Allosaccharopolyspora coralli: one gene and its partner. The protein of the gene in region 1 interacts with the protein of each later gene in a pairwise test. Links are inferred from orthologs where the notes say so. Each region holds a gene or a part of one and is shown in the gene's direction. Other genes may lie near its edges.

The links.
Region 2: the proteins of nth (region 1) and aceE interact in binary tests that used the Escherichia coli proteins (3 or more experiments, as listed by UniProt). The link is inferred for Allosaccharopolyspora coralli from one-to-one orthologs.

The regions. Positions count from the first base shown.
Region 1 is NZ_CP045929.1:281,145-296,189, forward strand. What follows is about bases 11,249-14,093. They hold nth (endonuclease III), read left to right. Parts: upstream 11,249-12,224; coding sequence 12,225-12,962; downstream 12,963-14,093. Other genes in these bases: GIY23_RS01385 (Crp/Fnr family transcriptional regulator), read right to left, coding at 11,249-11,583; GIY23_RS01390 (hypothetical protein), read right to left, coding at 11,679-11,933; GIY23_RS01400 (TlpA family protein disulfide reductase), read left to right, coding at 12,959-13,609; GIY23_RS01405 (NUDIX hydrolase), read left to right, coding at 13,606-14,093. Also shown: GIY23_RS01325 (transglycosylase domain-containing protein), read right to left, coding at 1-1,019; GIY23_RS01330 (WhiB family transcriptional regulator), read left to right, coding at 1,333-1,632; GIY23_RS01335 (ArsA family ATPase), read right to left, coding at 1,893-3,029; GIY23_RS01340 (ArsA-related P-loop ATPase), read right to left, coding at 3,026-4,045; GIY23_RS01345 (DUF4177 domain-containing protein), read left to right, coding at 4,277-4,441; GIY23_RS01350 (RidA family protein), read left to right, coding at 4,444-4,902; GIY23_RS01355 (hypothetical protein), read left to right, coding at 5,246-5,863; GIY23_RS01360 (hypothetical protein), read left to right, coding at 5,916-7,058; GIY23_RS01365 (NUDIX hydrolase), read left to right, coding at 7,200-8,027; GIY23_RS01370 (MBL fold metallo-hydrolase), read left to right, coding at 8,024-8,803; GIY23_RS01375 (hypothetical protein), read right to left, coding at 8,836-9,081; GIY23_RS01380 (MFS transporter), read right to left, coding at 9,128-10,360; more of GIY23_RS01385, read right to left, coding at 10,909-11,248; more of GIY23_RS01405, read left to right, coding at 14,094-14,316; GIY23_RS01410 (MarP family serine protease), read left to right, coding at 14,372-15,045. UniProt on the Escherichia coli protein: DNA repair enzyme that has both DNA N-glycosylase activity and AP-lyase activity. The DNA N-glycosylase activity releases various damaged pyrimidines from DNA by cleaving the N-glycosidic bond, leaving an AP (apurinic/apyrimidinic) site.
Region 2 is NZ_CP045929.1:1,485,782-1,501,402, reverse strand. Bases 3,975-7,395 are described here. They hold aceE (pyruvate dehydrogenase (acetyl-transferring), homodimeric type), read left to right. Parts: upstream 3,975-4,333; coding sequence 4,334-7,195; downstream 7,196-7,395. Other genes in these bases: GIY23_RS07175 (DUF3052 domain-containing protein), read right to left, coding at 3,975-4,100. In the rest of the region: GIY23_RS07205 (alpha/beta hydrolase), read right to left, coding at 1-336; GIY23_RS22630 (alpha/beta fold hydrolase), read right to left, coding at 333-614; GIY23_RS23465 (MmcQ/YjbR family DNA-binding protein), read left to right, coding at 745-1,167; GIY23_RS07195 (DUF4190 domain-containing protein), read left to right, coding at 1,461-2,057; GIY23_RS07190 (hypothetical protein), read left to right, coding at 2,494-2,823; GIY23_RS07180 (peroxiredoxin), read right to left, coding at 3,065-3,526; more of GIY23_RS07175, read right to left, coding at 3,666-3,974; GIY23_RS07165 (nicotinamide mononucleotide transporter family protein), read right to left, coding at 7,415-8,059; GIY23_RS07160 (DUF3263 domain-containing protein), read left to right, coding at 8,454-8,681; GIY23_RS07155 (peptidoglycan recognition protein family protein), read right to left, coding at 8,702-9,271; GIY23_RS07150 (mechanosensitive ion channel family protein), read right to left, coding at 9,381-10,127; GIY23_RS07145 (PucR family transcriptional regulator), read left to right, coding at 10,375-11,589; GIY23_RS07140 (ACP S-malonyltransferase), read left to right, coding at 11,793-12,734; GIY23_RS07135 (beta-ketoacyl-ACP synthase III), read left to right, coding at 12,749-13,714; GIY23_RS07130 (acyl carrier protein), read left to right, coding at 13,787-14,026; GIY23_RS07125 (beta-ketoacyl-[acyl-carrier-protein] synthase family protein), read left to right, coding at 14,023-15,270; GIY23_RS07120 (acyl-CoA carboxylase subunit beta), read left to right, coding at 15,313-15,621. UniProt on the Escherichia coli protein: Component of the pyruvate dehydrogenase (PDH) complex, that catalyzes the overall conversion of pyruvate to acetyl-CoA and CO(2).

The DNA.
Region 1 (15,045 bases):
ACCTGGCCCTCGGCGGCCTCCTTGGCGAGGTTGGTGATGTTCTGGTCCAACGACGTGCGGATGGTGTACCCGCCTCGCTTGAGCTGTCCTTCGGAGAAGCCGGACCGGCCGAGGTAGTCGAGGACGTACTGGCAGAAGAACCCGTCAGCCGGGCCGGCACCCACGCACCCGTTCGGGATGAGGTTCAGCGGTTCGGCCACCCCGAGCGGCTCCTGCCTGGCCTGCTCCGCCGCCTCGGGGGTGATGCGCTGCTGTTGCTCCATCGCGTCGATGACGAGATTGCGGCGGTTGAGCGCCTCCTCCGGGTTGGTCGTCGGGTTCAGCGAGCTCGGACTGTTGGTGATGCCCGCGAGCAGTGCCGCCTGCGAGATCGTGAGCTGGTCCGGGGTGGTGTTGAAGTACGCACGGGACGCCGAGGTGACACCGTAGGTCTGGTTCCCGAACGGCACCGTGTTCAGGTACCGGGTGAGAATTTCCGGTTTGTTCAGCTGCTGTTCGAGTTGCAACGCGATGCGGATCTCGCGCATTTTCCGCGCCGGCGTCTGCTCGGTCGCTTTGGCCTGCTGGACCGGGTCGTTCCCGGCGACGACGTGCACCAGATAGTTCTTCACGTATTGCTGGGTCAGTGTCGAGCCGCCCTGCGAGATCTGGCCTGCGGCCTGGTTGGTCACCGCGGCGCGCATCGTGCCCGGCCAGTCCACGCCGTCGTGCTCGAAGAACCGCTGGTCCTCGATCGCGATGATCGCAGCCTTCATCGTGTCGGAGATCTGTTCCGATGAGGCCGAGACCCGATCCTGTTCGTACAGGTAGGCGATGGGGTTGCCGTCCCGGTCTGTGACAGTTGTCACCAACGGAGCGGGGGTGGTCAACAGCTGGTTCGAGATGCTGTCGACGGCGTCACCGGCCCGATTGGACACCACGCCGAGTGACCCCACGACGGGGAAGAGCATCCCCGCCACCAACACGCCGGCCAGTATGCACAGGCCGAAGAGCTTGAGAACGCTGTCGCGGACTGACACCTGGACAAGCCTAAGGCGGGCCCCGAAACGTCACTCCGTGTTACAGGGCAAGTACGCCCGATATGATGATTTTCATGCATAACGGACCGACAAAGGTTGCTTGGAGTTCGGAACCGGGGGGCCCTACAGTTCGTCCACGTCCAGCGACAGTACGTTGATCTCGCGTCCCCCGTGGACGCGCGAACGGAGTCATGCGTCCCACGGGACGCGGACAACCGCGCACGCTCGGCCCGAGGACGTGCGCGAACAACCGGTGCCGGGGGGTTCCGGAGAACATGGTCGCCGACGATCCAGTGAGGAGCTGGGGGACTCTATGGTGGAGCAGGGGGACTGGCGGGTCCGCGCGGCATGCCGCGACGAGAACCCGGACCAGTTGTTCGTGAGAGGTGCCGAGCAGCGCAAGGCGCGCATGGTGTGCTTCGGCTGCCCGGTGCGAACGGAATGCCTCGCCGAGGCGCTCGACAACAAGATCGAGTTCGGTGTGTGGGGCGGCATGACCGAGCGGGAGCGCCGTGCGCTGCTGCGTCGTCGTCCCGACATCGGCAACTGGCACGAACTGCTGGAGGCTGCTCGCAGGGAGCACGCCGAGTACGACGAGTGCCGGGTGAGCTGACTTCGGCCCGAGCCACCTCCCCGTGGCTCGGGCGTGAAGAGTGCGCGACTCGAGCTGGGTAGGTGGCTGGGTGGCGGAACCTCACGTCGCGGCTGGCTGCGTGATCGTCGACATCGGGTGGCGCTTTCCATCACGTCGACGCTGTCCTCGCCAGCTGCGAGGTGAGAACCCGCCACTGACGTGCGTGGGCGACGGAGAGTGGCCGGTCAGCTGGCCTGACGGCGGCCGTCGACCCACGCGGCCACCTGTCCCGGAGGGGCTCATTCGCCCGCTAGCCGACGGCCGATCTCGCGGATGCCATCGAGATCGTGCACGTCCGAGGCCAGCGCGGGCACGCCGATCATCGCGACCTCCGGGTGCGCGCGGACGAACCGTTCGATCAACCGTTTCTCCCGTTCGGTGACCGCGACCCTGTCGGCGTGCAAGCGCAGCACCGCCGACGCCAGCGGTGCCGTTCCGGCCGCGTCCAGCTCGTCCGCGGCGGCCACCGCCTTGGCCGGGGACAGGTCCGCGTACACCGGGTGCGTCCGGTTCGCCACCAACCCGGCCAGCGGCATGTTCTCGCTCGCCAGCCGCTCCACGAAGTACGAGGCCTCCCGCAGCGCGTCCGGTTCGGGTGCGGCGACCACCAGGAACGCGGTGCCCGGTGAGCGCAGCAGCCGGTACGTCGCGTCGGCTCGCTCCCGGAACCCGCCGAACGTCGACTCGAAGGCCTGCACGAACGCGGACGCGTCGGCGAGAAGTTGGCCGCCGATCACCTTCGAGACCGTCTTGGCGAACAGGTCGAACCCGGCGCCGACGATCTTGCGCAGTCCCTTCCCGCCCGCGCGTGCGGGGCTGGAAAGCATCCGGATCAGCTTGCCGTCGAGCACCGTGGACAGCCGCTGCGGCGCGTCGAGGAAGTCCAGTGCGGACCGGCTCGGTGGGGTGTCGACGACGATGAGGTCGGCGACGTCCTCGGCGACGAGCTGGCCGAGCTTCTCCATCGCCATGTACTCCTGAGTTCCGGAGAACGACGTGGAGATCGTCTGGTAGAACGGGTTCTCCAGGATCTGCTGCGCCCGGTCCGGTCCGGCGTGCGCCAGCACCATGTCGTCGAAGGTGCGCCGCATGTCGAGCATCATCGCGCTGAGCGTGCCCCCGTCGGCGGCGCCGCCGAGGGAGACCTCGCGCGGGTGGTTGCCGAGCTCCCGAAGCCCGAGCGCCTGCGCCAACCTGCGCGCCGGGTCGATCGTGAGCACGACCGTCTTGCGGCCCCGTTCCGCGGCGCGCGTCGCGAGCGCGGCGGCGGTGGTGGTCTTGCCGACACCGCCGGATCCGCAGCACACGATGATGCGGGTCTTCGGGTCGTCCACGAGCGCGTCGACGTCGACACGGCCTCCACGTTGCCGGCTCATCGCTTCACCTCGCCGCGCATGCCTTGCTCGCGAAGGTGTTCGGCCAGTTCGTACAGGCCGGTGAGGTCCGCGCCGTCGGTGAGGTCGGGCAGGTCCAGCGTCGGCAGGTCGATCTCGGCCAGTTCTTCCCGAGCGGTGACCGCGGCTCGGGTGCGGACGGCGTGCTCGACCGTCTCGGTGACCAGGCCGTCGAGGATCTCGTCGTTCCAGTTCAACCCGGCCGAGTCGAGGCCGGCGCGAATGCGTTTCGCGTCGACCCTGCCGTCGGCGGCCGCAGTGGTCGACCGGGCGGGCAGCCGGTCCGGGCTGACCCGGTTGAGCAGGACCGCACCCGGTCGCAGTTCGGCCGCGTCGAGTTCCGCGACCGCTTCCACCACCTCGCGGACCGGCAGCTCCTCGAGCAGCGTCACCAGGTGGACCACGGTGTCCTCCGAGTGCAGGAGCCGCACCACGCCTTCGCTCTGCTCGCGGACCGGCCCCACCTTCGCGAGGTCGGCCATGGCCCGCGTGACGTCGAGGAACTGGACGACGCGGCCGGTGGGTGGGGCGTCGACGACGACGGCGTCGTAGAGGTGGCGCCCGCGTGCGTCGGTGCGCCCGACACACTCCTTGATCTTGCCGGTGAACAGGACGTCGCGCAGGCCCGGTGCGAGGGTCGTGACGAACTCGATCGCGCCCATCCGGCGCAGCGTCCGGCCGGCGAACCCGAGGTTGTAGAACATCGCGAGGTACTCCAGCAGCGCGGCCTCGGCGTCGATGGCCAGCGCCCGGACCTCGCCGCCGCCGGGTGCGGCCGCTATGCGCGTCTCGGAGTACGGCAGTGGTGCGGTGTCGAAGACCTGCGCCAGTCCCTGCCTGCCTTCGACCTCGACGAGCAGCACCTTGCGGCCTCCGGTGGCCAGCGCGAGCGCGAGCGAGGCCGCGGCCGTCGTCTTGCCGGTGCCGCCCTTACCGGTGACCACGTGCAGCCGCGCGTGGTCGAGTGCGCCGTTCCAGGCGGCCGTCGAGGTGGTCACGCGATCAGCGTAGGTGTGCGCCCCGCGGCTTGTCCTGCGAGTCGCCTCACTTCGGAGTGCAAGCGTGGCGGAACCTCACCGCACGACGGTCGAGCACACCCAACCCAAGGTGTCCGCCGACCGTGGCCGTGGCCAGTCCTCGCCGGCCATGACGTGAGAGTCCGCCGGTGGCCGGTTGGCGCAGGCGCTGAGTGCCTGACCGCAGATCGACGCGCGCAACCACTTAGGCTGGTGACCATGACGAAATGGGAGTACTCGACGGTTCCGTTGCTCAGCCACGCGACCAAGCAGATCCTCGACCAGTGGGGCGAGGACGGCTGGGAGCTCGTGTCGGTCCTGCCCGGGCCGACCGGTGAGCAGATGGTGGCCTACATGAAGCGTGAGAAGGGTGACTGACGATGGGTCGGTGGTCTGATCGTCTGACCGAGCTCGGCGTCGAACTGCCGGCGGTCGTGCCGCCCGCGGGCTCGTACGTTCCGGCCGTGCGGTCCGGCTCGTACGTCTACACCGCGGGTCAGTTGCCCATCGTGGACGGTGAGCTCGTCGCGTCCGGCAAGGTCGGCGGCGAGGTCTCGGAGCAGAGTGCGCAGGAGCACGCGCGGCTGTGCGCGGTCAACGCGCTCGCGGCGGTGCACGGCCTGGTGGGGATCGATTCGGTCGTGCGCGTGGTCAAGGTCGTCGGTTTCGTCGCCTCGGCCGAGGGGTTCCACGGCCAGCCGGGTGTGATCAACGGCGCGTCCGACTTCATCGGCGAGGTGTTCGGCGAGGCCGGGAAGCACGCTCGTTCGGCGGTCGGTGTCGCCGAGCTGCCGAAGGGGACTCCGGTCGAGGTCGAGATGATCGTCGAGGTCGCCTGACCCGCTCCCGCACCGGCGTCGCTCCGGGCCGCGGACTCGTGGGAGTTCGCGGCCCGGTTGTTCGGGGTGCGAAGAGTCCTGCGGAACAGGTGCGAGCCGGGCTCGTTGATCGACGTCCCCCGAATTCTGATATTCCCCGTTGATCGCCGAAGCCCAACCAGTACGCTTCGTGTATCGCTTCACAGACTTGCGCTGTTGAGTGACACTCGAACGGGTGCCCAAGGAGGGACTCTGACTGCGGTCAGTAGTTGAATGGGCGTCCGAGGGGATGGGGACGGCTGCGGGCACCGACCCGCACCGGCGGTGCGGCTCGCCGCACCCGAGAACACCTGGAAGGGGCGAAGTGGCGGTGCGAGACTCCGACCTGCTGTGCCATGAACTGCTGCTCCGGCTGGCAGGCAGAGTGCCCGACGAGCACCTGTGGCGCTTCCGGGACTGGCTCGCCGGAGGAGCGGCCGACGTGATGGCCAGAGCCTTACCGAGCCTGCTCGTCCGGGAGCGCATCGGCCTCGGGGAGACCGACCACCGTCGCCTCGCCGACACCCTGCTTCCGCTCGGCGCCGACCCGGGGGTGGTGCACGCGATCCTGCCGTCGGAGTACGTCGCCGACCACCACACCTTCACCGCCGAGTCGCCCATCGACGGCAAGGGCGACTCCGAGGTACTCGTCCTCGGGGCCACGCTGCGCGGTCGCGCCGGGATCGGCGAGGTCCGCAGCACGTGGCGCAAGACCGGCGGGACCCGGCTCAAGCGGGTCGTGCTCGTCACCGCATCCGCCGACCACATCGCGCTGACCGGAGAGATCCAGCGCATCCTGCGCGCCCTCGGTGAGCACGAACCGTGCGTCGAGGTCCTGCCCCACGACCTCGACCTGACCCCGTATCACCACGCCGCCCTCGCGGACTCGGTGCTCGTGTGCAGCGGGTCCGACGAACTCGTGGCACATCGTGCGCAGCGCTGACGCGACTGCGGCACCCGATCGACAACCGCACCCGAAGGTGGAGGAGGCAACCGTGGTGGACGTGGCCGAAGGAGCCGGACCCCTCGTCCGGTTGCAGAACCTTCTGCTCACCACGACCGGCAGGGTCGACGACGACGCGGTGAACTCGGCGCGCGAGATGCTCGGCGCCGACGGCCTCGCGCCCGCCGCCGAACTGCTCGCCGGCTGCCTGATCGCCGGCCGGGTCCCCGTTACCGCGCGGGAGCAGTCCGATCTGCGCCGCGTGCTCGCCGAGGCGCGCTCTCAGAGCTCGTGGGCGGACCGGCTGTACGTCGTCGAGTCCGTTCCCGCCGATGCCCATCGCTTCAGCGACCAGAACCGCCCCGAGGCCGACGTCTCCGACGCGCTGCAACCGATCGTGAACCGGCTTCCCGGCCTGCGCGGGGTGTGGTGCGTGTGGCGGGTCACCCCCGCCGGGGTGACCTACGGTGCCGTGCCGCGCCGCGTCGTGCTCGCCGAGATCGGAGCCGAGGGTTCTGTCGAGGCAGCCGGGTTCCAGATGCTCGAAGCCCTCCGGCGCGCGGGGCTCGGGTGTTCCGTCGACGTGTTCGCCTCCGGCAGCGACCTGCCCGACTACCACCGCAACGCGCTCGCCGCCGCGCGACGCGTGTACCTCGACGTGCCCGTCTCCACCGGCCACGGCACCGGCAATCACGGTCGTGCGGCCCGGATGCGGTCCGGCGGTGAGCCCGCGCCCGCCGGGATCTCTGGTTTAGCCGACCCTCTCGGACCGCCGGGCGGGCAGAGACCCCACGACGGTGAGCCCGAGCCTGAGACGTTCGACGCACCGTCGACCGACGCGGAACCGCCGTCGTCCGGCGCGCTGCCCGTCGCCGACGCCGCCGACACCGGCATCGTGCTCACCGAGCCGGTGCCCGCCGAGCCGCAGCCGGACGAGCTCTCGGCTCCTGCTCCGGAGTCGCGGCCAAGCGCCCCGGCCCAGAGTGGGCGCAGCGGTGTCCCCGCGGCCGTCGACGCGAAGCTGACCGACCGCGAACGAAACCTGCTGCGCAAGCTGCACGAGGAACTGGCGCAACGGGAGAAGGATCGTGCGCCCGCCCACGGAGACCGGCACGAGGCATGGACCTCGACGAGCACCACCGCGACCGGCGGCTTCCCGTCGATCGGCGCACCCGCCGGACATCAGCAGCGTTGAGGACAGCGTCGACGTGGTGTAGGTGGTTACTTGATGTCGACGCTCCCGGAGCCGGCCGCGAGGTGAGGTTCCGCTACACACCGATCCGGCTCAACCCGCGCACCCTCTAATCCGGACGAAGCACGCTCTAGGCTGGTCGGCATGGTGCAACTCCCGGACCGCTTCACACTGCCCGAGGGACTGATCCCGTCGACCACACCCGACCCGCCCGCGATCCCGCGGGACGCGGCGACGGTGATGCTGGTGCGCGGCCCCGGGGAGCCGGAGGTGTTCCTGCAGCGCCGGGTCGACGCGATGCCGTTCGCCGGTGGCATGACCGTCTTCCCCGGTGGTGGGGTGGACCCGCGCGACGCGGACACCTCCGTGGCCTGGACCGGCCACGAGCCCGCGTGGTGGGCGGAGCGCCTCGGCTGCGGCGAGGACCTCGCCCGAGCGTTGGTGTGCGCGGCGGTTCGCGAGACCTTCGAGGAATCCGGGGTGCTGCTCGCGGGACCGGACTCCGAGACTCTGGTCGCCGACACCGCTCCGTACGCGCAAGCACGTCACGCCTTGGTGTCCCGGGAGTTCTCCCTGGCGGGCTTCCTCGCGGAAAACGGGCTCGTGCTGCGCGCCGATCTGCTGCGCCCGTGGGCGAACTGGGTGACCCCGATCGAGGAGCCACGCCGCTACGACACCCGGTTCTTCGTGGCCGCTCTCCCGGACGGTCAGCGCGCCGACGACGTCACCAGCGAAGCCGTCGAGGCGTACTGGAGCACTCCGCGGACCGCGCTGCGGGACTGGGACGAGGGCCGGTGCGGGCTGCTTCCGCCGACCTGGGTGACCTTGACGGAACTGTCCCGATGCTCGACGGTGGCCGAGATCCTGGCCACCGAGCGCACCATGGGCAAAGTGGTCCCCAAGATCGTGCGCAACGAGGACGCGGCACGCTTGCTGCTGCCGACCGACCCCGGCTACGAGGAGGCGCAGTGAACCATCCCGCCTACGGCCGACTCCGGGAGGTCACGCCGTTCGCGGCGGTGGTGCTCGCCGACAACCCGTCGCCGATGACACTGGACGGCACGAACACCTGGCTCGTCGGCGACGGCGACTCGCGCACCGTCATCGATCCCGGACCGGACGATGCCGAGCACCTGCGCACCGTCGCGTCCCGGGGTCCCGTCGCACTCGTGTTGCTCACGCACCACCACCCGGACCACGTCGAGGGAGCCGAGACGTTCGCCGAGCTCACCGGCGCGCCGGTGCGAGCACTCGACCCGGCACTGTGCCGAGGTGGTCCGCCACTGCGCGACGGGGAGGTCGTGGACGCGTCCGGTGTGGACCTGACCGTGTTGGCCACGCCGGGGCACACGTCGGACTCCGTCAGTTTCGCCGCGTCGCACGGTGGTGTCTCCGCGGTGTTCACCGGCGACAGCATCCTCGGCCGCGGCACGTCGATCATCGCCCACCCGGACGGACACCTCGGCAGCTACTTCGACTCGCTGCGGCGGCTCGGCGAGCTCCCGGAAGGCTCGATGGTGCTGCCAGGGCACGGCCCGGAGTTGCCGGACGTGCGCGAGATCGTCACCGCCTACCGCGAGCACCGGACGCAGCGGCTCGAGCAGGTGCGGACCGCGAGGGCCCAGCTCGGGCCCGACGCGACGGCCATGCAGGTCGTCAAGGTCGTCTACGCCGACGTCGACCGGGCCGTGTGGCCCGCCGCCGAGGCGACCGTCCAGGCCCAGCTCACCTATATAGAAGAGGCGTGAGTCTTTTTGGTGGTTATAGCCACCAAAAAGACTCACGCCTGCTTCGGCATGACGACAGAGTGGACACCCACGTCCTCCGGTGTCGCAGCGGTCACCACGGAGGACTTCCGCCCGCCCGAGCGCAGCGCCAGGAGTGCGCGGCGGCCGGCGAGCTCGACACCGTCGCGAGTCGCGGTGACGACGGCGTTGAGCACCGGGTCGGTGATTCGGCCGGGCAGGAGCCGAACGAGGTCCGTGGCCGACTGGGCGAGCGAGGTGCTCGTCGCGGTGAGATCCATTCCCACACGCTAAGCACCACCCCCGACACCCCCGTCGCGGCTGTGCTCAGGCGGGGACGAGGGAGACGTCGGTGTGGGCCGGGACGAGAGTGGCGCGGCGGAACCACAGGACGGCTGCGAGCACCGTCCCGCCGATCGCGGCCACGACGAACGATGCAGGAGGGTTCGCCCACTCCACGACCTGCCCGGCCACGGACTGCCCGAGTGCGGCGCCGAGCGTCACCGACGTGATCACCCACCCGAACGCCTCCGTCGCGGTTCCGGCCGGCGCGGCGATCTCCAGCGACACCGAGTGCGCTGTGGACTGCGGGGTGATGAGGCTGCCCGCCACGAGCAGGGCCAGGCTCAGTCCCCAGAGCGTCGAAGGAACCGCCAACATCGCCACGAGCAGCGCGAACCCGAGCAGCAGGGCGGGCAGCCGCAGATGCATCGGCTTCGGCCACGGGTTCATGCCGTAGAGCACGCCGACGATCACCGAGCTCACCGACAGGACGCTGATGAGGATGCCCCCCATGATCGGGTGTCCCGCTCGCTCGGCCGCGGCGGGAACGGCCACCTCGATCGTGCCGAGCAACGCCCCGAATCCGAGCGCCGCGAGCGCGACGGTGCGCATTCCGCGCGAGGCGAGAGGCCCGAGGAGGCTGCCGGACGTGCGGTCGGCGGCCATCGGCCGCTGCCTGCGCGCCGCCGGGGTGAGGGCGAACCACACGGCTCCGACGATCATGCTCAGAGTTCCGACGACCGTTCCGGTGCCCGCCCAGGGCATCGCTACCAGCAGGCCCGCGAGCCCCGGACCGAGCAGGAAGAAGGACTCCATGCTGATCGCCTCGTACGAGTAAGCCGCGTTGCGCACTGGGCCTTCGGGCACGAGCTCGGTCCACAGCGACCGCGCCGCGGGGCCGATCATCGGTTCTGAGGCGCCGACCAGGACGGCGAGCGGGACGAGGACCAGCACGGGTGCGTGCGCCTCGATGGCGAGGATCTCCGCCGCCACGAGCACCGCGAACGCTGAGGTGACCGCGAGCAGCGGCCGGGTCGGGCCGATTCGGTCCATCACGCGCCCCTGGGCGACGGAGCCGAAGGCGACCCCGACGAGTGTCCCGGCGGAGACGATGCCTGCGGCGGCGAACGACCCGGTCTCGCGTTGGACGTAGAGCAGCAGTGCGAGCCCGATCATCGCGATCGGGAGCCTGCCGAGGACGGAGGCGAGTACGGGGCCTCGCGCGCCGGGAGCGGTCAGGGCGGCGCGGTAGTCGGCGAGCGACACGGAGTGGGACACGCGTGCCAGTATGGCCACACTGGTACGCGAGTACCAGTCCTTTTGATGCGCGTCACTCGAGGCGCCACCGCCGCCGGGTTCGAAGTCCTCACCAGGGCATCCGAAAAAAATCTGAAAAGAGTGGGGAACCGACGCAACCCGAACGAGGTTCGGTACGTCCTGTGTAGTGAAGGGGATGACAAGCTGCGGTGAGTGACATGGCATGCTCACTGCGGCGGGAAAACCCGCAGGACCCTCGGTGTGATGGTTCGGGGCCACGATCTCGAGGGTTCGGGGCGTGATTGGTCGGGGGACGGATCACGCAACAGGGCAAGGGGCTGGAGCGCCGCGTCGGGGGTGGCGCCCAGCCCCTTCGCTTGTCCAGAGCAACGTTCGCCGCCCCAGCGCAGTGCCGCAGAGATGCGTGAGCCTTTTTAGTGCCTATGACCACCAAAAAGACTCACGCCTCGGCGCCGCCGTCCCGTCCCGCGCTGCCTGGCGTCCCTCCTGGACGCATGAAGGCCCGGCCGATCCGAAGATCGACCGGGCCTTTCGTGATGTTCGTCCGTTCAGCGAGCCCGGCGCGCGAGCCGCTCCGCCTCCAGGATCAACACGCTCTTGCCTTCGAGCCGCAGCCACCCGCGATGCGCGAAGTCCGCCAGCGCCTTGTTCACGGTCTCCCGGGACGCCCCGACGTACTGGGCGATCTCCTCCTGGGTGAGATCGTGGGTGACGCGCAGCATCCCGGCCTCCTGGCTGCCGAAGCGCTGTGCGAGCTGCAGCAGCGCCTTGGCGACCCGGCCGGGCACGTCGGTGAAGATCAGGTCCGCGAGCATGCCGTTGGTGCGGCGGAGCCTGCGTGCGATGACCCGCAGCAGCTGCTCGGCGATCTCCGGCCGGGTGCCGATCCACTGCCGCAGTGCACTGCGGTCCATGGTCAACGCGCGTACCTCGGTGACGGTCGTCGCCGTCGAGGTACGCGGCCCCGGGTCGAAGATGGACAACTCGCCGAACATGTCCGACGGGCCCATGATGGCGAGCAGGTTCTCGCGGCCGTCCGGAGACTTGCGGCCCAGCTTCACCTTGCCGTTCTGAATGATGTAGAGCCGGTCTCCCGGCTCGCCCTCGGCGAAGATCACATGTCCGCGCGGGAACTCCACCGGCTCCAGCGACTGGGTCAGCGCTTCCGCCGCGGCAGGTTCCACTCCCTGGAAGATCCCGGCCCGGGCTAGGGTCTCGTCCACCTCGTCCCTCCATGTTGAGACGCGGCGGCTCGGTATCTCCCGGTTCCCGCGACGGATCGCGGTGACCGGGCGGCGCCGCCGATCACTGGGCCAGTCTACGACTGGTCGCGGGACCGGCGCGTCCGCAGTCGACCGGCGCGTCCCACCCTACGCAACTGGAACAGTTCCAGCGCACGTCCAATTCCCTGCCGGAACAGCGCCCTGACCTCGTCGGGCCGGGCGTTCTCCAGCAGCTCCTCCACTTCGTTCTCCTGCACCGCAACGTGCCGGAGACGTGCCTCCACCCGTTCCATGAACAGCGTGAAGAACATGATCACTAGCGGTACCACGAGCACGAACCAGGCAGTCATGATGCCGTCAATCTTCGCTCATCCCGTCGCGCGGAGAACAACCGGGGTCGGTTCACGGCTCCCACCCCTGCGATCGGCGCTCCGGCCGACCCTCCGACCGGCGCTGCGTGTCGGGGCGGACCGTACTCTGGTGGAGTGTCCGACCACCCCCGCAACCGCAGCGCGAACAGCACCGATCCGGAGACGGATCTCGTCGGCCCGGAGTCGGGTAACCCCACGAGGAAGATCCCCCGCAAGGCCAGGAGCACGGCGTCGGAAACCCGGGCCGGGCTCGTCCGCCGCGCCCGCAGGATGCTGCGTGCGCTGGCCGAAGCCTATCCGGACGCCCACTGCGAACTGGACTTCGACACACCACTCGAATTGGTGGTGGCCACGATCCTGTCCGCGCAGTGCACCGACAAGCGGGTCAACGAGGTCACTCCCGCCCTGTTCGCCCGGTATCGCTCCGCGGCCGACTACGCGGGCGCGGACCGTACGGAGCTCGAGGAGATGATCCGCACCACCGGGTTCTACCGAAACAAGACGAACTCGCTGATGGGCATGGGGGCCGCGCTCGTCGAGCGGCACGGCGGAGAGGTTCCGGCCGAACTGGACGAACTGGTCACACTGCCGGGTATCGGCCGGAAGACGGCGAACGTGGTGCTGGGAAACGCGTTCGACGTTCCGGGGATCACCGTGGACACGCATTTCGGCAGGCTGGTGCGTCGCTGGGGCTGGACGGATCTCGAGGATCCCGTCAAGGTTGAGCACGCTGTCGGCGAGCTGATTCCCCGAAAGGAGTGGACCATGCTCTCCCATCGGGTGATCTTCCACGGTCGACGCGTGTGTCACGCCAAGAAGCCGGCGTGCGGAGCGTGCTTGCTGGCCAAGGACTGCCCCGCGTTCGGTACCGGCCCCGTCGACCCGGCCGAGGCCGCCGCCCTCGTGCGAGGCCCGGAGGCTCCGCGTCTGCTGGAGCTCGCCGGAATCCGGGACGAGGTGCCCGACCGCAGCGTGGAGAAAGCGGCAGCGCGGGAGCCGAGCGCGTGACGGGTCCACGTCTGCGCGTTGCCGACTTCCGCCGAGAGATCGCATGGACGCTGGTCGTGCTCCTGCTGGCCGGGCTCACCGTCGTCGCGCTGTGGCCGCGTGAGAGCGGATCGCAGGCCACGGACGGTGGCGCCGGTCCGGCACCGGCGCCGGAAGCACCGGTCGAACCCGGTGCCCGTCAGGACGCCGCGCTGGCGGACTGCACCCCGCAGCCCGGCGCACCGCCGCAGCGATTGCGCGGCGTCTCGACGACCTGCATGGCCGACGGCGAGACCGTCGACTTCGGCTCCGTGGTGCCCCGACCTGCCGTGATCAACGTGTGGGCGACCTGGTGCGAGCCGTGCCGCGAGGAACTGCCCGCGCTGCAGGAGTACTCGGCAAGGCCGGACTCGCCGTCCGTCCTCGGTGTCCAGGTGATGAGCGACGAGGCCGACGGGCTTGCCATGCTCTCCCGCCTCGGCGTCCGGTTCCCGTCCGTGCACGACGCGGACCGCTCCGTCGCGGCCGCCCTGCGTCTGCCGCCCGCGCTGCCCGCGACCTATGTCGTCACCGGCTCGGGCGAGCTGCGCAGGACCGACCCGCATGTCTTCCGGTCCGCCGACGAGGTCGACGAGGCGGTCCGCACGACCTTGGAGGGCGCGGGTTGACGCACACCGTGAACGGAGCGCTCGTCGATCCCGCCGACGTCCCCGAGTGGCTGCGCGCCCTCGTCGAGCGTGCGTCCGAGCTGACACCCGACAGCCTCGGCTGGCCGCGGAACAACCCGCCCGCGACCGCGCGCCCGGCCGCAGTGCTGATCCTGCTCGGTGACAGTGCCAGCGACGACGGTCCGGACGTCCTGCTGCTGCGGCGAGCCGAAGGTCTCGACGCTCACCCCGGCCAGGTCGCCTTCCCCGGCGGCGGAGTGGAACCGATCGACGACGGACCGGTGGACGCGGCGATCCGCGAAGCCGTCGAGGAGACCGGCGTCGTCCCCTCCGGCATCCGCCCGGTCGCCACGCTGCCGGAGTTGCACGTGCCCAACAGCGGCTTCCGTGTGACCCCGGTGATCGCGCACTGGCGCGAACCCAGCCCCGTGCTGGCGGTCGACCCGGGGGAGACGGCGGCGGTGGCACGAGTGCCGGTGCGCTGGCTGACCGACCCGCAGAACCGGATCACCGTGTCCATCGGCAGGCACACGACTCCGGCGTTCCTGGTACCTGGGATGCTGGTCTGGGGCTTCACCGGCGGACTGCTCTCCGGTGTGCTCGACCTCGGCGGTTGGTCGCGTGGGTGGAACCACCACGACGTGCGGGAGCTCGACGCGGCGTTCCGGGCCGCCGAGGAGGCCGACGACGTCGGGTTCGCCGGATGATCGGGCGGTCCGGTCCGGGGCGGGCCGGGCGAGACGATGCGGACGTGGTGGTGCCGTGAACTGGGTCGATCTGCTCGTGGTGCTGTTGGCACTGCTCGGTGCCGTCTCCGGTGCCCGGAACGGGATGGTGACCGCGCTGTTCGCGTTCCTCGGCGTGTTCGCGGGTGCCGTCGTCGGTCTCAAGCTCGCTCCGTTGCTGCTGGAACGGCTCGACGGCAACGCCGCGAAGATCGGCTTCGGTGTGGGCATCGTGGTGCTGCTCGTCGGCCTGGGCGAGACCCTCGGCATGTGGGCCGGCCGGGAGCTGCGCGATCGCATCAGCTCGCCGCAGCTGGCCGGGGTCGACAACGGCCTCGGGGCGCTCGTGCAGGGGCTCGCGGTGCTGATCGTGGCCTGGCTGGTGGCGTTGCCGTTCACCTCGGCGACGGCGATCCCGGGCCTGGCCTCGTCGATCACCCGGTCGTCGGTGCTGGGGGCCGTGGACTCGGTGATGCCCACGGCGGCCAAGCAACTCCCGGACGAGCTGCGCAGACTGCTCGGGGTGAGCGGATTCCCGCTGGCGCTGGAGCCGTTCTCGCAGACCCCGGTAGCCGAGATCAACCCGCCGGACACGGCGTTGGCGAACAGCCAGGTCGTGCAGGACGTCCGGTCGAGCGTCGTCAAGGTTCGCGGGCGTGCGCCGTCCTGCGGGCGGGCGTTGGAAGGCACGGGATTCGTCGTCGCTCCGAA
Region 2 (15,621 bases), 1.2 Mb from region 1 along the record:
GCCGCCGAACTCGTACGTCGTCTGCACGACGGGTCCGGTCTGGCGTACGGGGACGGCCTCGGATTCGACGAGGTATCGGAGCTGGGCGGTGACCCCCTTGGTCTCCGGTTCGTTCCCGTCCCAGAACAGCCGTCGCATATTCGTCTTCGACGTTTCGTTCTTGTCGGCTTCCAGAATCGTCGAGTCCAGCACCATGCCCGCGACCCGATCCGGGTGTCGCACGCCGAAGGCCTGAGCGAGATACGAGCCGTACGAGGTCCCGTAGATCACCGCACGGGACACGCCGCAGTCGTCGAGAACAGCGGCGAGATCGTCCGCCGCCTCGATCACCGTCACGGCTTCACGCGGAAGATCACGACCGCCGTGTCCTGTCGGGACAGTCCAACGCCACGGTGCTCCATCATGATCACGTCGAGCCCACGCGCGGTCGCCTTCGAGCGCAGATTCCAGTAGGGCAGCACCGAAGCCAAGCCGGGGCCTCCCGGGACCAGGACGACGGGAACGCCGTCCGCGCCGCCCGTCCGCACGTAGGCGAGCTCGAAGCTGCCGGACACCAACGGCCGTCGAACCCTGCGCACGTTCGCCCGCCGTACCCACCGCGGCTCGTCAGTCATGTCGCCCCCCGTTTCGTCCACAATGTTCGATTTCGAGTCTACGGGCGCACTGCGGAGCCCGGCAGGTGTCGGACGTCATCGACCCGTAGGGACACCGTCAGTTCGACCGAATGACTCGTACCCTCATTTCATGGCAGTTCCGCGCCCGGCTCGCGTCCAGGATGTCCACGAACTCGCGCATGCCATGCCACACGTGACCGTCGAGCACGGTTCGAAGGGCAACCCCGTCTACCAGGTCGGTGGAAAGTCGTTCGTGTTCTTCCGGACACCGCGCCCCGACGCCGTCGATCCGCACACCGGCGAGCGCTACCCGGACGTGATCATGTTCTGGGTGCCGTCGGAGTCCGACAAACTCGCGCTGGTGCAGGATCCGACGACACCTCACTTCACCACGCCACACTTCGACGACCATCCCTCGGTGCTCGTGCGTGCCTGCCGATTGGGCGAGATCACGCTGTCCGAGCTGACCGAACTCGTCGAGGACGCCTGGCTCTCCCGCGCCTCCCCCACCCGAGCCCGACGCTGGCTTGACACCCACCCCACCGCGCGGTGACCCCAAGCAACAACCCACTCCGACCGCCCCGCCCTGTGGACAACTCCACCGAATGATCGTGCTGGGCATCTCACGGCGGGATACGAGATAGAGAATCCCCCGATCTGGCCCTGTCGGTGATTCTCTCACTGTCGGCCCACCGAGTCATTTTCCACCGGTCGTTGACGGCTCGAATCGACGGCTCTACAGTAAGCTCTCACCTGGGACGAGCCAAAATCGAATCGGGGGACACCATGACGACATCACCCGCTGGACCGCCGTTTCCGATCTCCGTCCCGAAGAACGGTTTCGGCGTGACTTCACTCGTTCTGGGAATCATCGGCGTCGTTTTTTCCGTCATTCCTATCATCGGCGTGATCGCCTGGCCCCTCGTCATTCTGGGATTGATCTTCGGAATCCTGGGAATCGTTCGTGCGAGCAAGGGCACGGCGAGCAACAGAGGAGTCGCGATCGCCGGAACCGCGCTGTCCGCCGTCGGACTCGTGATCTGTATGGCGTGGGCGGCTGCGATCGGCTCGACGGCCCCGCCGGCGCCGCCGCAACCCGCCGGCGCCGCCGCCCCTGTTCAGGGCGCACAGCCGGCGGCTCCCGCCGTCCCCGACGAGCAGTCCGCGCGTGCCGAGATCTGGGGAGAGGGAGAAATTTCGGTCACGGTGACCGACGGCCAAGGCACCACGAGCAACACCGTGACGGGAGCGCAGACGATCGATCTGGAATCCGGGTTCGTCTCGGTATCGGTGAGCCGCTCCCCCAGCATGGACGATTACATGAACAACGGCGGCCCCAGTACGGGCGAAGTCGGCTGCACGCTGTTCCGCGGCGACGAGGTCGTCGACGACAAGCAGGCCAGCGGCGAGTTCGCCACTGTCGCCTGCTCGAAGATGTACTGACGTCGACGTTCCACTCGATGATGGGGACAGTTGGGCTCGATCCAATGACCCCTAGCTTGAAATCTCTCCTTCTCCGAAACAGGTTGACGACACGATCACAGATGTCGTTTCTGGGGTAGCCACTACCGCAAGAAATCACTTCCCCTGGTCCCCCAACACAACGTGCGAGTGCCCAGCGGTCTGACATGCCCGTTACAAAGATCAGTTCTGACCTGATCGAGGGGTCGAAATGAAGTACCTATCGTGTGTCGCACTTCTGTCCGGAGGAATCTTGGCCCTCTCAGGGTGCACGAGCGCCGTGGAGGACACGCCGCCGCGCCCCCCTGCTGAGACGACGCAGGTTCCGGCACCTCCGCCTCCTCCACCGGCGCCGGAACTGATGGCCCCCGTGGAGGAGCAAGCTCCCACCGACAACTGCGGGCTGGACCCTGCCGACATGGACGAGAAAACCAAGATCCAGTGCGATCTCATCGAACCGGAGACGGTCGCGCCGGAGACCGGTGTCGTCGGCAATGACTCGACCCCGGGGACTGACGACGGCCTGTGCAACACCGAAACCGATCGGTGGGACAACCCGGCGCTCTGCGGCTACCCCCCGTATGGCAACGGGGGTTCAACGGTCGAGCCCCCGGGGTATCAGCAGGAGGACTCCTACAGCGAGCAAGAGCCGACAGAAGCGCCCGGGACGGACTTCATGGACGAGAAGTGCTCGGATCCTGGCTTCTACGACGTGGCCCCGGCCGACCTTGTCCAGCAATACTGTTGAACCGTTTCGCGGATTGATCTGCGTAGTCGAGCCTCATGTCGCGCCGCCGGTGGCTGGTCTGCGTCGGCGGCGGGAAACGGCTGGCGCGTTTTCCTGACTGGAACGCCAGGCTTCCATGCCTGGTCACAGGGGTGGGCGCAGTTGGGTTCGAACCAACGACCCCTCGCTTGTAAGGCGAGTGCTCTTCCGCTGAGCTATGCGCCCCGGCCGGTGCCCGCGGACACGGGCACCGGTGGACTGATCAAGGAAGTGCCGCGATGGCCTTCTTCCATGCCTCCTGATCCCGGGCCTCGCCGGGCTGGTTGACCTCGGAGAAGACGACCTCGCCCGCGCTGTCGATCAGGAACGTGCCGCGCAGCGCCATGCCTGCCTTCTCGTTGAACACACCGTAGGCCTTCGCAACCTCGCCGTGCGGCCAGAAGTCCGACAGCAGCGGGAAAGTGTAGCCCTGCTGCTCGGCCCACGCCTTCAGCGCGAACGGCGTGTCGACCGAGACACCGACGACCTGAACCTTGTCGTTCTGGAACTCGGCGAGCTCGTCGCGAACCTGACACAACTCACCCTGGCAGACCCCGCTGAACGCGAACGGGTAGAACACCAGTAGAACGTTCTTCTCCGCGCGCAACCCGGACAGGGAGACCTGCTCCTTGTTCATGTCCGGCAGCGTGAAGTCCGGCGCCTGGGCGCCGACCTCGACCGACATGTTCACCCCTCGTGTTCCTCGGCGATTGTTCCCACTCGTGTCCGACGCGATCGCGCCGGACACACAGGGCGAACCTACACCGCTTACGCATACACGGGCACCGGCGGCGCGTCCACGCAGCCGGAGCCCGAGCTCTTTCTCAGCGCTTCGTCTTCGCCTTGCGGTAAGCCAGCCGCGTGCCGGTCCACCGCTCCCCGAGGCTGACGTTCGACGTCTGAGCCAGGTTCGACGTCGACGCGGCCTCAGCGATGTCGCTGGGTTCGACGTAGCCGTCGCGGCCGGTCTTCGGTGTCAGGACCCAGATCACGCCCTCGTCGTCGAGGGGGGTCATCACGTCGAGCAGCGTGTCGGTGAGGTCGCCGTCCTCGTCGCGCCACCACAGGAGCACGACGTCCACCACTTCCTGGGCGTCCTCGTCGAGGAGTTCACCCCCGCACCGTTCCTCGATCGCGGCGCGGACGTCGTCCTCGACGTCCTCGTCCCACCCGATCTCCTGGACCACCATGTCCGGCTCGATGTCGAGCATTTCGGCGACGTCGACCTCGCCCTTGCCGGCGTCTCCCGGGGCCACCACGGCTTTCTCACTCCTCCAGCTAGCACTGGCACGAACGCCGTCCGGCGCCGCACACGTTTCAACGATCTGGCCGACAGCGAACACTGCCGACCCGCACCCGCGCAACTGCACAGGGGTACGACACGCCGACGCGTTCGCACGGGGGACTGTAGTCGCACGGCTACGGGCCAGGCCAGAGACGTACTGACGAGTAGCCGATCCGGTACGGGCACCCGTGCTCCGCATGAGGGACGATGGACGTGTCGGCGGGCACACCGCGCGTCAGCACGCGCTCCCCCGACTGTCAGCGTTCAGGAGACGTCGTCGAGGAGATCCCTTTGTCCGCGCTCAACAACGACACCGGCGGCACGGGCGCCGCTCCGCAGCGTGTGCGGGTCATCCGGGACGGACTCGCGTCCCACCTGCCGGACATCGACCCGCAGGAGACCGAGGAATGGCTGGAGTCCTTCGACGGCCTGCTGGCCGACGGCGGGCAGCAGCGCGCCCGCTATCTCATGCTGCGGCTGCTCCAGCGAGCCAGCGAGGGCGGCGTCGGCGTGCCATCGCTGACCAGCACCGACTACGTCAACACCATCCCCACCGAACTGGAACAGTGGTTCCCCGGTGACGAGGAGGCCGAGCGCCGGTACCGCGCGTGGATGCGGTGGAACGCCGCGATGATGGTGCACCGTGCGCAACGGCCGGGGATCGGCGTCGGCGGGCACATCTCGTCCTTCGCCTCGTCGGCGAGCCTCTACGAGGTCGGCTTCAACTGGTTCTTCCGGGGCAAGGACCACCCCGGCGGCGGGGACCATCTGTTCATCCAGGGCCACGCCTCCCCCGGTATCTACGCGCGCGCCTACCTCGAAGGCAGGCTCAGCGAGAGCCAGCTCGACGGGTTCCGCCAGGAGTACTCGCACAACGGGCCCGGCGGCGGGCTGCCCTCGTACCCGCACCCGCGGCTGATGCCGGACTTCTGGGAGTTCCCCACGGTCTCGATGGGCATCGGCCCGATGAACGCGATCTTCCAGGCGCGGTTCAACCGCTACCTACAGGACCGGGGCATCAAGGACACCACCCAGCAACGGGTGTGGGCGTTCCTCGGCGACGGCGAGATGAACGAGCCGGAATCGCGCGGGCTGCTGCACGTCGCCGCCAACGAAGGGCTGGACAACCTCACCTTCGTCGTCAACTGCAACCTGCAACAACTCGACGGGCCGGTGCGCGGCAACGGCAAGATCGTCCAGGAGCTGGAGGCGTTCTTCCGCGGCGCGGGCTGGAACGTGATCAAGGTCGTCTGGGGCCGCGAGTGGGACGCTCTGCTGCACGCCGACCGCGACGGCGCGCTGGTGAACCTGATGAACACCACCCCGGACGGCGACTACCAGACGTACAAGGCCAACGACGGTGCCTTCGTCCGCGAACACTTTTTCGGGCGCGATCCACGGACCAAGGACATGGTCAAGGACCTCACCGACGACCAGATCTGGGGCCTGCGGCGCGGCGGACACGACTACCGCAAGGTGTACGCGGCGTACAAGGCCGCCACCGAACACAACGGCCAGCCCACCGTGATCCTCGCGAAGACGATCAAGGGCTACGGCCTCGGGCCGCAGTTCGAGGGCCGCAACGCCACGCACCAGATGAAGAAGATGACGCTGGAGGACATCAAGCTGTTCCGGGACAGCCTGCGCATCCCGATCTCCGACGAACAGCTCGACAGCGACCCGTACCTGCCGCCGTACTACCACCCGGGTGACGACGCGCCGGAGATGGAGTACCTGCGCGAGCGCAGGCAACGACTCGGCGGCAACCTGCCGGAGCGGCGCACCAAGGCCAAACCGCTCGTGCTGCCCGGTGACCAGGTCTACGACGTCATTCGGCGGGGGTCCGGCAAGCAGGAGGTCGCCACCACGATGGCGTTCGTCCGACTCATCAAGGATCTCGCCAAGGACAAGGAGATCGGGCCCCGCATCGTGCCGATCATTCCCGACGAGGCGCGGACGTTCGGGATGGACTCGATGTTCCCGTCGCAGAAGATCTACAACCCGCTCGGTCAGGCCTACACGCCGGTCGACCACAAGCTGATGCTCGCCTACCGCGAGAGTGAGCAGGGCCAGATCCTGCACGAGGGCATCAACGAGGCCGGCTCGGTCGCCTCGTTCACGGCGGCGGGCACCAGTTACGCCACCCACGGCGAGCCGATGATCCCGGTCTACATCTTCTACTCGATGTTCGGGTTCCAGCGCACCGGTGACTTCCTCTGGGCCGCGGGCGACCAGATGGCACGCGGGTTCGTCCTCGGTGCCACCGCCGGGCGCACGACGCTCGTCGGTGAGGGCCTCCAGCACGCCGACGGGCACTCACTCCTGCTCGCGGCGACCAACCCGGCGGTCGTCTCCTACGACCCGGCGTGGGCCTTCGAGGTCGCCCACATCGTCCAGGACGGCCTGCGACGGATGTACGGCGAGGACGCGGAGAACGTCTTCTACTACCTCACGGTCTACAACGAGCCGTACCAGCAGCCTGCGGAGCCGGAGAATCTCGACGTCGACGGGCTGCTCCGCGGCCTGTACCTGTACCAGGAAGCGTCCGGTTCGGGACCGCGGGCACAGATCCTGACGTCCGGCGTCGCGATGCCGTCGGCGTTGCGCGCACAGGAGCTGCTCGCCGAGGACTGGGGCGTGCAGGCCGACGTGTGGTCGGCGACGTCCTGGTCGCAACTGCGTCGAGAGGCCGAGGCCTGCGACCGTCACAACCTGCTCAACCCGGCGGCCACCCCGCAGGTGCCGTACGTGACGCAGGTGCTGGAGGACGCCGAAGGCCCGGTCGTGGCGGTCTCGGACTGGATGCGAGCGGTGCCCGACCTCATCCGCTCGTGGGTTCCGGGCGACATGATGAGCCTCGGTGCCGACGGTTTCGGGTTCTCCGACACCCGCCCGGCCGCGCGCCGCGTATTCCTCGTGGACGCCGAGTCCACTGTGGTCGCCACACTCGCCGCGCTCGCCCGCAACGGCGCGATCGAGCAGTCGAAGGTCGTCGAAGCCGTCCGGCACTACCGTCTCGATGACGTACAGGCGGCGGGCCCCCAACTGTCCGACCCCGGCGACGCCTGAGTAGGCATCTCGGAACTGGGGTAAGCCGCCCAGTTCGCGTCTGGCGGTGGTGGGATTCCCAGACGACGGACGGGTGGCAGGTTCACGAGAGCCTGCCACCCGTCGTCACTAGCACTCCGTGGTCGCGCGGGTCGGGGATCTGCGGTCGGGTGCACTCCGCCGAGCCGCGAGGTGAGGTTCCGCCACGGAAGCATCCACGCAGATCGACCCGAGCACCCACTACGCCGCGACCGGCTCGGCCACTTCGCCGCGTTGGCGGACGGCGGTGCGGTGCCAGCTCCACCACCCGTGGATCACCAGCAGCGCGAACACCCCGTAGATCGCCGCACTGAAGTACAGCCCGGACGCGATCTGCAACGGAATCCCGACGGCGTCGACGGCCAGCCAGATCAGCCAGAACTCGACCAGGCCTCTGCCCTGCGCCCAGAACGCGAGCGCGGTACCGACGAACAGCCACGCGTCCGGCCACGGCGCCCACGAGGCGTCGAACGCGGTGAGGACCAGTGCGAACGCGGACGTGGCGCCGACCATCAGCCCGAGTAGGACGAACCGCTCCTGCCAGGACGCGGCACGCACCGCGACTCCGTGCACCGCGTCACGGCGCCGGGACCACGCCCACCAGCCGTAGAACGAGATGAGCAGGATCACGACCTGTCGTGTGGCCATGCCGCCGAGGTGCGCGCTGGTGTAGACGAGGAACAGCAAGCCCGTCGCGGCCACGTTCACCGGCCATGTCGCGATCGTGCGGCGTTGCGCGAGGAACACGACGGCCAACGCACAGATTTGGCCGACCAGTTCGGCCCACGAGATCTGTTGGCCGAGCACCGTCGGCCCGTTGTCGAGTAGCCATTGCCCGATCTGCACGCCTGCTCCTCATCCTCGGTCGTGGTAACCGGGGAGGGACACGGCGGACGGGTGCGCAAGAACGCGCCGGGCGTGGTGCGCACGGCGGTCGAGCCGCCACCCGTGCGCTACCTCCCATCCGGACTGTCACCGTCGGTCCCGGAATCTCACCGGGTCGGCCGGTCCCGCTCGAAGCGGGCACCGGTTCGCGGACTGTCACCGCCGGTTCGGAATTGCACCGAGCCCCGGAGCGCACGAACACGTACTCCGCCCCAGAGTGTGCGCCTCACCGAGCGGCGAACGGGTCGCTCGTGGGGCAGATCACAAACCGGGGGCCGTCGAACACTCGTGCGGATCTCGGTAAGATCGATCTCGGCCGCCGAGCAAGCGACGGCTGACCGGGAGGGGCCTTCAGGTGAACGACACCGATCACGCGATCCTCGAGTTCGCGCGCCAATGGTGGCACCAGCCCGGCAACAAGGAGCGCGTCATCCAGGAACGTTTCGGGCTCTCCCCTACTCGCTATTACCAGCGGTTGAACCGATTGCTGGACGAGCCTTCGGCGCTGGCCGAGCAACCGGGACTGGTCCGCCAGCTGCGCCGGTTGCGCGCCACCCGGCAGGTTCGCCGCAACGCACCCTGAACCCCGCGACGAACGCTGGATCAGCGGCGAAGGTCCCGCTGCCCGGTCTCGGCGAGTGCGCCCCTGAACTGGTCCATGTCGACGTGTCCCGGGTCGATCTTCCCGGTGGTACTGGTTTCCTTGTGGCCGCGTGCGGCGTGGGGCGGTCTGCCGAGGTGGGAGAGCACCGCGGCGGTGGCACGCACGCCCGCGTCGTACTGTTCCGGACTCGGCCCCTGTTCGACCCCCTGGTAGTCCCATTCGAAGCCGACGTAGAGGACGTTGCCGTCACCGCCCGGGTTGGGGCCGGAGGCCAGTGCCTGCCCGGCGTGGTTCGCGCGTCCTGCCGCGACGAGGTGCACGACGCCGTCGTAGCCGATCACCGCCTGACACAGCGGCCCGGCCAGGTCGGGGCGGCCTTCGATGCACAGCTGCACGCTCGGCGCGGGGTCGTCGTAGGACGCGTAGCTCGCGGTGTGGTGTTCGAGCACGCCGAACGGCTCCGGAGGCGGCCCGGACGTCGCGGCACGTTCCTGCCAGCCTTCGGTTTCCACCACGGCCAGCCCGGCGTCGCGCAACACACCGTTCAACCAGATCAACGGGAAGTCCATGACCGATCACCCCTGCCTCCGTCGAAGATCCATCGTGACTCGGCACGGACCGTCCGACGACGGCCAACCGCGTGGGTCGATCGAGCTCAGTCAGAGCCGACGGTGGAGCTCACTGCTGAGGCCCCTTGGAGCCTTCGGCGCCTTGCGTGCTCCCACCGGCGGAATGCTGACCGGTCGGGGCGCCACCCGAGCGGGAGTTGCTGAACTGCCCCTCCATGTCGGTCAGCCACCGGCCCCACCGTTCCTGCATCGGCCGGATGAGGCCGCCGCCGACACCGACGACGATGACGCCGCCGACGGTGGCGAGGATGGTCACCAGGACCGGGGTGGTCACGGTGAGGCCGATGCCCATCTGGTTCAGCGCGGCGATGATGCCCAGCGCCACGATGAAGCCGAACACGATGTTGGCGAGTAGCGGCCCGACGGGACGGTCGCCCAGCGAGCTGCGCACGATGTCGGCGACCGCGCGGCCGATCGCGGCGGCGACGAGCACCAGCACGACGGCGACGAGGATCCGCGGCAGGTACGCGACCACCTGACTGATCAGGTCGCTGACCGCGTTCGGCCCGAATACTCCGAGCGCGAGCTGCAGGAAGATCAGCAGAATGAAGTAGTAGACGAGTTTGACGAGCAAGCCGCCCACGTCGAACTGCGTTCCCTGCGTCAGACTTCCCATGCCGGACTTCTCGACAAGACGAGAAAAGTTCAGTTTCTTGAACAGCAGTTCCACTGCCTTCGACACCGCCTTGGCCACCAGCCAGCCGATGAGCAGCAGAATCAGGAACATGAGGAGTTTCGGGACGAATGTGGCGACTGCGGTCAGCGCCTGGGTCAGTCCCTGTTGGAGAGCTCCCACGAGTTTCTCCCTACGTGCGGAGTGATTGCTGAGCGAGATCATTTCCCGCGCTCCTCGACCCGGCAACCGGACAGATCACCCAAAAGAGTGACGTAACACGGATCTTTGTGTGACTGTGATGCACGGCCAGCCGCATCCGTCCCATGCCCGGCCCCCCTTTACGCCCCCGGCCGGCACGGCCCGATGACGAGTGGCTCCGAACACCGGCACAGCCCGCACGCCGCCCGCGCGTGCGAGTCTGGGCGGCATGAACTCTGAACGCGCCGCCGAGCGGGCCGGTCTCGGGCAGCGCGAGGTGTCCGCGACAACGCTGCGCCGGCTCGAACGCGCCTCCGGCGGTCTGGCCACCGCGAGCGTCACCGCGATCGAGCGGGACAACCCGTGGTTCCAACGACTGCCCGCCGACCAGCGCGCGAACGTGCTGCTCGTGACGCAGACCGGCGTGTCGAATTTCGTCGCGTGGCTGCAGGACCCGACCGAGTCCATCCGGCTCACCACGGAGGCGTTCCGGGCCGCGCCGAAGGACCTGTCGAAGTGGGTGAGCCTGCGGCAGACCGTCGAGATGGTGCGCTCGGCCATCGACGTCTTCGAACACCAGCTCCCCGAGATGGCCGCCTGCGAGGAAGAGCGCACCCTGCTGACCGAGGCCATCCTGCGCTACACCCGCGAGATCGCCTTCGCCGCCGCGACCTCCTACGCGGCCGCCGCCGAGGCGCGCGGTGCGTGGGACGCGCGACTGGAAGCACTGGTGGTCGACGGCATCGTGCGCGGCGATCCGGAAGAGTCCTTGCTGTCCCGAGCCGCCGCACTGGGCTGGGAACCGTCGTCGGAGGCAACGGTGATGGTCGGCAACGCCCCGACCGACGACCAACCGGCCGTCGTCTACACCGTGCGCAGCCGTGCGGCGCGAGCCGGCCGAGCCGCGCTGCTCGGCGTCCAGGGAGCGCGCCTGGTCGTGGTGTTCGGGGCCTCCACGGAAGAACGCAGCAGCCAGGACCCCGCTCCGCTCATCGCCGAGGCCTTCGGTGACGGCCCCGTCGTGGTCGGCCCGACGGTCTCGAGCCTGGCGGAGGCGCACCGCTCCGCCTCGGACGCGCTGTCCGGCCTGCGCGCGGTGCCGGGCTGGCCGACGGCGCCGCGCCCGGTACAGACCTCGGACCTGCTTCCGGAACGCTCCCTCGCCGGAGACCCCGAAGCGGAACGGGAGCTGGTCGAGTCCGTGGTGATGCCACTGGTCGACGCGGGCGGTGCGCTCTCGGAGACCCTCGACACCTACCTGGAGGTCGGCGGGGTGTTGGAGAACTGCGCGCGGCAGCTGTTCGTGCATCCGAACACGGTGCGGTACCGGCTGCGCCGGATCGCCGAGTTGACCGGACGGACCCCCTCCAACGCCCGCGACGCGCACGTGCTGCGGGTGGCGGTCGCGGTCGGGAGACTCGCCAAGGCCCGCGGCCTGTGGTGACGACCACCGAGATGAACGTCGGGTGAGCCGACCATCTGCTGACGTGCACCGACCTGTCATGCTGGGGTCACAGGCAACAACGATTCACGTTTCAACCAGGCCTGTGGCCTGATGTCGTTGTAGACACTCCACAACGTTGCGCGGTCGAGTTCTGTGTCCGTCGACATCACCCGAAGACCCGTCCCGGGTGTTCAGTGGAGTCTGTGATCGCCCTACTCGCTCCCGGCCAGGGTGCCCAGACACCCGGCATGCTCTCCCCCTGGCTCGAACTCGACGGTGCCGACGAGCGTCTCGCGAGGTGGTCCGACGCGAGCGGGCTCGACCTCGTGCGTCTGGGCACCACCGCCGACGCGGACGAGATCAAGGACACCGCCGTCACTCAGCCGCTCGTGGTCGCGCTGTCGTTGCTGGCGGCCGACGAGCTGGGTCGCCGTGTCGACCTGCCGGAGTCCACGGTCGCCGCCGGGCATTCCGTCGGTGAGCTGGCCGCCGCTGCGGTGGCCGGAGTGCTGCCCGCCGACGACGCGGTCGCCCTCGCCGCGGTCCGTGGCCGTGAGATGGCCGCCGCCTGCGCGCTGGAGCCGACGGGGATGTCGGCCGTGCTCGGCGGCGACGCCGACGCCGTCGTCGCGCACCTCGACCGGCTCGGCCTGGATCCGGCGAACCGCAACGGCGCCGGTCAGATCGTCGCGGCGGGACCCGTCGCGTCGCTCGACCAGCTCGCCGAGGACCCGCCGGAGGGCGCCAGGGTGCGTCCTCTTCCGGTCGCCGGGGCCTTCCACACCCGCTTCATGACGCCCGCGCGGGAAGCGCTGGCGCAGCACGCCGACAAGGTCGCGGCCGCCGACCCGGCACTGGCCCTGCTCTCCAACGCGGACGGTTCCCTCGTCTCGCAGGGCCCCGAGGTGCTCAGCAGGCTGGTCGAGCAGGTGACCAAGCCGGTGCGCTGGGACTCGTGCATGGCCACACTCGCCGACCGCGGCGTGCGGACCTTCGTCGAACTTCCCCCCGCCGGAACCCTGTCGGGCATGGTGCGCCGCGAAATCAAGGGTGTCACGACCGTCCCGCTGAAGACGCCCGCCGATCTGGACAAGGTCGCCGACACGCTAGCCGAGTCCGCCGGCGAGACCGGGAGCACCGTGTGAGCACCGCACCGACGATGAGTCTGCCCAGCGCACCCGCCGGAACGCGGATCCTCGGCTTCGGCAGCACCCAGGGCAACCGGATCGTCACCAACGACGACATTGCGAAGACAGTCGACACCAACGACGAGTGGATCCAGCAGCGCGTCGGCATCGTCAGCCGCCGGCTCGGTGACGAGGACCAGACCGTGGTGGCCATGGCGATCGAGGCCGGGGCGAAAGCCCTCGCCGACGCGGGCCTGGCACCGTCCGACGTGGACCAGGTCATCATCGCCACCTGCACGATGCCCGGGCAGATCCCGAACGCGGCGGCCCAGGTCGCCGACCGCCTCGGGATCAAGGCCGGCGGTGCTTTCGACGTCAACGCCGCCTGCGCCGGGTTCTGCTACGCGCTCAACACCGCATCCGACCTCGTGCTCACCGGCAGCGCGCGGCGTGTTCTGGTCATCGGCGCGGAACGGTTCCAGGAGTGGCTGGACTGGGACGACCGGGCGAACTGCATCATTTTCGCCGACGGCGCCGGTGCCGCCGTGGTCGGACCGTCGGAGTCGGTCCAGATCGGTAAGGCCGCGCTGGGCAGCGCGGGCGATCTCGTCGACACCATCTACCTGCGTGACAACAAGTACATCTACCAGGAGGGCCAGTCGGTCTTCCGGTGGGCGACCACGAAGATCGCGCCGGTCGCGATGCACGCCGTGGAGCTGTCCGGGCTGAAGCTCTCCGAGATCGACGTCTTCGTCGCCCACCAGGCCAACCTGCGCATCGTCGAGGCGATCGCGAAGAAGCTCCAGAGCAACGGAGCCCGCGACGACCTCGTGATCGCCCGTGACATCGTCTACTCGGGCAACACCTCCGCGGCCTCCATTCCGCTGGCCATCGACCACATGCGCTCGGCGGGCGAAATCTCCAGCGGCGACGTGATGCTGCTGGTCGGCTTCGGCGCGGGGTTGTCCTACGCAGGCCAGGTGGTGATCTGCCCCTAGGCGGCACACCACCGCCGTCATCCGCCGCGGGCGCACTGCGGCAGCAGGAGAAACAGGAAGGAACCGAGGACCGTGTCCAACGAGGAAATCACCCAGGGTCTGGCAAGCATCGTCGAAGAGGTCGCCGGTGTCGACGCCGCCGACGTGACCATCGACAAGTCGTTCGTCGACGACCTCGACATCGACTCGCTGTCGATGGTGGAGATCGCCGTGCAGGCCGAGGACAAGTTCGGCGTGAAGATCCCGGACGACGAGCTAGCCAACCTCAAGACCGTCGGCGATGCGGTGGACTACATCGCCAAGAACGCATGACGCCGGTGGACGTCGTCGTCACCGGGATGGGCGCGACGACACCGCTCGGCGGTGACGTCGCGTCCACCTGGGACGGTTTGCTGGACAACCGCAGCGGGGTCCGTCCCATCGAGGCGGACTGGGTCGAGCAGTACGACCTGCCCGCCCGAATGGCCGCCTCGCTCGCGGTCGAGCCGAGCGAGCTGCTGCCGCGTGTGCAGATGCGCCGGATGGACCGCTGCGAACAGATCGCCCTCGTCGCCGCGCGCCAGGCGTGGGCGGACGCGGGGCACGAGCAGCCCACCGAGGAGTCGCAGTCCGTGGACCCGGACCGCCTCGGGGTCGCACTCGGCACCGGGATCGGTGGGCCGTTGACGCTGTTGGAGCAGGACGACCTGCTCGAGTCCGGCGGGGTGCGCAAGGTCTCGCCGCTGACGGTGCCGATGCTCATGCCGAACGGTCCGGCCGCGCACGTGAGCCTCGACCTGTGGGCTCGCGCGGGCGTGCACTCGCCCGCCTCGGCCTGCGCGTCGGGCGCGGAGGGCCTGGCCGTCGGTCTGCAGATGATCCAGTCGGGTCGTGCCGACGTCGTCGTCGCCGGCGGCGCGGAGGCGTGCATCCACCCCATCACGGTGGCCGGGTTCGCCCAGTCGCGGACGTTGAGCACCCGCAACGACGCACCGCAGCGCGCGTCGCGTCCGTTCGACGTCGACCGCGACGGGTTCGTCATGGGTGAGGGCGCCGGGGTGCTGGTGCTGGAGCGTGCCGACCACGCCGAGGCTCGCGGTGCGCGGATCTACGCGCGACTGGCCGGGGCGGGGATCACCTCCGACGCCCACCACATCACCGGCAACCACCCGGACGGCATCGGCCAGATCAACGCGATCACCTCGGCCCTGCGTAACGCCGACCTCACTCCGTCCGACGTCGGTCACGTCAACGCGCACGCCACGTCCACCGTGGTGGGCGACGTCGGCGAGGCCGCCGCGGTGCGCAAGGCGATCGGCGACCACGCGGTGCTCACCGCCCCGAAGGGCGCGCTCGGTCACCTGGTCGGTGGCGCGGGCGCTGTGGAAAGCATCGCCACCGTGTTGTCGATCCATCACGGGGTCGTGCCCGCCACCGCGAACCTCGAGAGCCTCGACCCGAAGGTCGAACTCGACGTGGTGGCAGGTGAGCCGCGCAAGATCGAGCTGAACGCGGCCGTGAACGACTCGTTCGGATTCGGCGGGCACAACGTCGCGCTCGCCTTCGCTCGGGCCTGACCGGCCCCGCCCCTTCTGCCCGTCCTCATCCGGAGGCATGTGATGACCGCACTGGTCGAGCGTCCCCAGACCGAACAACAGCAACTGGATCCGCGTGACCCACAGCTGCGCCTGGAGCAGTTGCTCGACGACGGTTCCGTCGTCGCGCTGCATCCTCGGGATGCCAGCGGCATGTTCGCGGTGCGTGGCCGCATCGACGGCGCCAAGGTGATCGTCTACTGCAGCGACGCCACGAAGATGGGTGGCGCGTTGGGCTCCGAGGGCTGCGGGCACATCGTGGACGCCATCGACACCGCGGTGCGGGAACGCTGCCCGGTGATCGGGGTGTGGCACTCCGGTGGCGCGCGGATC